DNA from 2 places in the Streptomyces thermocarboxydovorans genome. Region 2 is predicted to be linked to the other one. Evidence: riboswitches for the same ligand, from Rfam matches in the RefSeq annotation. Region 2 holds a riboswitch; the other holds the start of a gene.
The links. Region 2 has a riboswitch for glycine ahead of gcvP (aminomethyl-transferring glycine dehydrogenase). Riboswitches for the same ligand answer to the same signal wherever they lie in the genome.
Positions count from the first base shown of each region.

Region 1: linked by a shared signal. The riboswitch ahead of gcvP (aminomethyl-transferring glycine dehydrogenase) and the one ahead of gcvP (aminomethyl-transferring glycine dehydrogenase) in region 2 are both predicted to bind glycine.

Region 1 covers NZ_BAAAGU010000033.1:6,727-9,178, forward strand. The annotation lists gene gcvP (aminomethyl-transferring glycine dehydrogenase) at 1-1,278, opposite strand, end outside; glycine riboswitch at 1,332-1,429, opposite strand; glycine riboswitch at 1,430-1,526, opposite strand; gene ABD198_RS16730 (hypothetical protein) at 1,636-1,791, opposite strand; glycine riboswitch at 1,892-1,975, opposite strand; glycine riboswitch at 1,981-2,077, opposite strand; partial or broken gene ABD198_RS16735 (transposase) at 2,267-2,452, opposite strand, start outside.
Region 2 covers NZ_BAAAGU010000009.1:114,046-116,497, reverse strand. The annotation lists gene ABD198_RS06435 (PRC-barrel domain-containing protein) at 28-402, opposite strand; glycine riboswitch at 538-633, shown strand; gene gcvP (aminomethyl-transferring glycine dehydrogenase) at 807-2,452, shown strand, end outside.

The DNA.
Region 1 (2,452 bases), on a different contig from region 2:
CGTCGTGCCCTCGGAGCAGGAGATGCCGACGTGGTCGCCGTCCACCAGCCGCAGCCGCAGGCCCTTGTCGTGCGCGGCCGCGACGACCTCCTCGGCACGGCCAGGGACCCGCACCAGCAGGGTGTCGAAGAACTCACGGTGCACCACCGTGATCCCACTCGCCCGCAGACCCGCGGCGATGAGCGTGGCGTGCCGGTGCGTCCGTCGGGCGATCTCGGTCAGACCGTCGGGGCCGTGGTAGACGGCGTACATCGACGCGGCCACGGCGAGCAGAACCTGCGCCGTGCAGATGTTGGAGGTCGCCTTGTCGCGCCGGATGTGCTGCTCGCGGGTCTGCAGGGCGAGGCGGTACGCCGGTCGGCCGGCGTCATCCACGGACATGCCCACGAGCCGGCCGGGCAGATGGCGTTCGAGCCCTGCGCGGACCGCGATGTAGCCGGCGTGCGGCCCGCCGTAGAACAGGGGGACACCGAAGCGCTGGGACGAGCCCACGACGATGTCGGCGCCGTACTCACCCGGTGGCACCAGCAGGGTGAGCGCCAGCAGGTCGGCGGTCACGGTGACCAGCGCCCCGCGAGCCCGCGCCGCAGCAGTCACCTCGCGCAGGTCGCGGACCGCGCCCGAGCAGCCGGGGTAGGACAGCACCACCCCGAAGAAGTCGCCCTCCGGCAGCGGCTTGGCGACGTCGATCTCGCCGACCTCGATGCCGACCGCCGCTGCACGCGTGCGCAGGACGTCGAGGGTCTGCGGCAGAGTGTCACGGTCGACCAGGACGCGGGGGTGGCTCTTGCCTGCGACGCGGCGCATGACCGTGACGGCCTCGGCGACCGCCGTACCCTCGTCGAGCAACGACGCGTTGGCAGTCGGCAGCCCGGTGAGGTCGCCGACCATGGTCTGGAAGTTGATCAGCGCCTCGAGCCGGCCCTGGCTGATCTCTGGCTGGTACGGCGTGTAGGCGGTGTACCACGACGGGTCCTCCAGCACGTTGCGCCGGATCACCGCGGGCGTGGTGGTCGCGTGGTAGCCAAGGCCGATCATCGGGACAGCCACGGTGTTCCTGCTCGCGAGCTCCTGCAGCTCGGCGCGCGCCTCGGACTCAGTGGCGGCGGGCAGGTTCAGGTCGGAGGTGCTCCGGATGCCGCTCGGAACGGCGGCGTCGATGAGGCCGGCCAGAGTCGGATAGCCGACTTCGGCCAGCATCTTGGCGCGGTCGGCGTCGCTGACGCCGATGTGACGGGTGGCGAACGCGCCGGACGCGGAGGATGCGGGTGAGGTCATGGCGGGAGGCTCCCTGTTGAAGGCACCGCGGACGCGGCACCGTGGACGGGTGACCTCCCCGCTCTGTCATCGGTACCTGAGAGCTTCACCACCGGGTCCGGCGGTTTGCACCGTGGGCGCAGGACGTGGCGTCCTGACTTTCCAGAGGAGCCTCGCCGAAGCGGTAGTTGGGCCTGAGAGATTCCGGGGAGGGGTTGCTCCTTCGGCGCCTCGCCAAGGGTGGGCGAGGACTCTCCCGCTTCGGTTCGAACAGCGCGATGTCGAGTTGTCGAGCCTGGCCAAGTGGTCAGGTGGTGCTGCCGTCAAGGCGGGGCAGCACCCTGACGGCACCTGGTGACTGCTGGGTCACGCCCGCAATCAGGCGTGGTCCTCGGACGCGAGCACAAGGATGGCGACGTGGTTCTTCGTCATGAGCGTGACCAGGTCGAACACCACGGTGGCTGCAGCGACACGGGTGATCTCGGCGTGGTCATAGATCGGAGCGGCTAGGTGTTCCGGGCTTCGAAAGACCATGCTCGAAGGCACCGAACGTCGACGGGGATACAACAAACCATGGGGGCTTCCTCGAGTGTCGAGCACAGGCAGAAGCCTGTGCGGCCGAGTGAGCCTCCCCCTCTGTCATGTGGCCTGAGAGCTTCGCCGCGGAGATCCGCGGCTTGCACCGTGGGCGAGGCGCGTGAACGCCTGCTTTCCAGAGTCCGCCTCCGCTGCGCGGTAACGAGGCCTGAGAGTTTCCGGGGAGGATTTGCTCCTTCGGCGCCACGCCGTTGCAAAACGTGGACTCTCCCGCGCAGAATCGTCAGCAGAGTATTCGGTTGTCCGGTCCTTCGGGCGACAACTTACGGGCACCGCAATGCGGCCGTCAAGTGCCCGCGGCTTCGGGCTCACCGGTGGTAGTGCCCGTAAGGGCGTAGCCCTTGAGCTGCCGACTGTAAACGCCGGCTTCAGGGAGTAGGCACTCTCTTACCCGGCAGCAATGGGCAGTGGTTCGCCCGTTCTTGGCCACCGACACATCGTCGATCACCCCGGACGTCGGCGTGATCAACGCAAGCATCCGTTCGGCGACCCGCCGCTGCACCGGCATGGGATCCCACGTGGACTGGTTCACGAACAGCTGCAGGTTCTGCTCGTTGCCGTCCGGCAGCCGCGAGGCCATCGCCCGGATGGACTTGCG
Region 2 (2,452 bases):
GACCGTCGGTCCCGTGCACCGCGCGCTTCAGGTCTGCTTGTCCTTGCCGGCCAGTTTGCCGAAGTCGCGGTCCCGGAGCGGGGGCGGGGCGGCCACGTCCAGGCCGTAGTGGTGGTAGAGCTGGAGCTCTTGCTCCGGGGAGAGGTGGCGGCCCACGCCGAAGTCGGGGGCGTCCTTGATCAGGGCGCGGTCGTAGGGCACGTGGAGGGCGCCGTCGATCAGCTCGCTCGGTTCCAGGGGAACGAACGCGTCCCTGCTGAACAGGCCGGTGCGTATCGCCGCCCACTCGGGTACGCCGGTGGCGTCGTCGAGGTACACCTCGTCGACCGTGCCGATGCGGTTTCCGTTGCGGTCGAACGCCTTGCGGCCGATCAGGTTGCGCGGATCGATGTCGGTGTCCACGGGCCCTCCACTGGTCGCAAAACTCATCCGTAAGTCTGTAAGTACTACAAAACGGCACAAACGATGCGGCGGCCACTCGAAGGTTTCCGGTCAGGGCCCGGCCTTGCCTTCGCTGGTACGCTGGCAGACGGCTGCTGACCCCGTGCGGGAGAGTCCTCCAGGCCCCACTGGAGGCGCCGAAGGAGCAAATCCTCCCCGGAATCTCTCAGGCCCACGTACCGCACGGACGAGGTCACTCTGGAAAGCAGGGCGGGTGTCACGGCTTCCGCTCTCACCGACGGTGAAAGCCGGGTCCCTTACGGCGATCCGGTGAAGCTCTCAGGTCGAGATGACAGAGGGGGAGGCCGTCCGGGCACCCGCGCCGTGGTGCCCCTCGAAGGTCGTCAGACCAGGAGGCCTCCGCAATGACCGCCCACCGCACTCCGCTCTCCGAGCTCGAACAGGGAACGCCCTTCGAGCAGCGCCACATCGGCCCCGACCACGGGGCCCGGGCCAAGATGCTGGCCCAGGTCGGCTACGGCTCGCTCGACGAGCTGACCGCCGCCGCGGTGCCGGATGTGATCAAGAACGCCGACGCGCTGGACCTGCCGGGCGCCCGCACCGAGGCCGAGGTGCTGGCCGAGCTGCGCTCGCTGGCCGACCGCAACCAGGTGCTCGACTCCATGATCGGGCTCGGCTACTACGGGACCTTCACCCCGCCCGTGATCCTGCGGAACGTGATGGAGAACCCCGCCTGGTACACGGCCTACACGCCCTACCAGCCGGAGATCTCGCAGGGCCGGCTCGAGGCGCTGCTGAACTTCCAGACCATGGTCGCCGACCTCACCGGCCTGCCGACCTCCGGGGCCTCCCTGCTCGACGAGGGCACCGCCGCCGCCGAGGCGATGGCGCTGTCCCGGCGCATGGGCAAGAACAAGAAGGGCCTGTTCCTGGTCGACGCGGACGCGCTGCCGCAGACCATCGCCGTGATCCAGACCCGCGCCGAACCGACCGGCGTGGAGGTCGTCGTCGCCGACCTCAGCGAGGGCATCCCCGCCGAGATCGCCGAGCGCGAGATCAACGGGGTCCTCATCCAGTACCCGGGCGCCTCCGGCGCCGTGCGCGACATCAAGCCGGTGATCGACCAGGCGCACGAGCTCGGCGCGCTCGTCACCGTCGCCGCCGACCTGCTGGCGCTCACCCTGCTGAAGTCGCCCGGCGAACTGGGCGCCGACATCGCCGTCGGCACCACCCAGCGCTTCGGCGTGCCCATGGGCTTCGGCGGGCCGCACGCCGGCTACATGGCCGTCCAGGAGAAGATGGCGCGCAGCCTGCCCGGGCGGCTCGTCGGCGTCTCCGTGGACGCGGACGGACACAAGGCCTACCGGCTGGCGCTGCAGACCCGCGAGCAGCACATCCGCCGCGAGAAGGCCACCAGCAACATCTGCACCGCCCAGGTGCTGCTCGCCGTGATGGCCGGGATGTACGCCGTCTACCACGGGCCGGAGGGCCTGCGGACCATCGCGCGGCGCACCCACCGCTACGCCACCATCCTCGCCGAGGGCCTGCGCGCCGCCGGTGCCGAGATCGTGCACGGCTCCTACTTCGACACCCTGACCGTGCGGGTCCCGGGCCGGGCCTCCGAGATCGTCGCCGCCGCCCGGGACAACGGCGTCAACCTGCGCCAGGTCGACGGCGACCACGTCTCCATCGCCTGCGACGAGACCACCGGCCGGGCGCAGCTCGCCGCCGTGTGGCGTGCCTTCGGCACCGAGGGCGACATCGAGGCCCTGGACGCGAGCGTCGGGGACGCGCTGCCGGACGCCCTGCTGCGCACCGACGAGTACCTGACCCACCCGGTCTTCCACCAGCACCGCTCCGAGACCGCGATGCTGCGCTACCTGCGCCGCCTCGCGGACCGCGACTACGCGCTGGACCGCGGCATGATCCCGCTGGGCTCCTGCACCATGAAGCTCAACGCGACCACCGAGATGGAAGCGGTCACCTGGCCCGAGTTCGGCGCGCTGCACCCCTTCGCGCCCGCCGAGCAGGCCGAGGGCTACCGCACCCT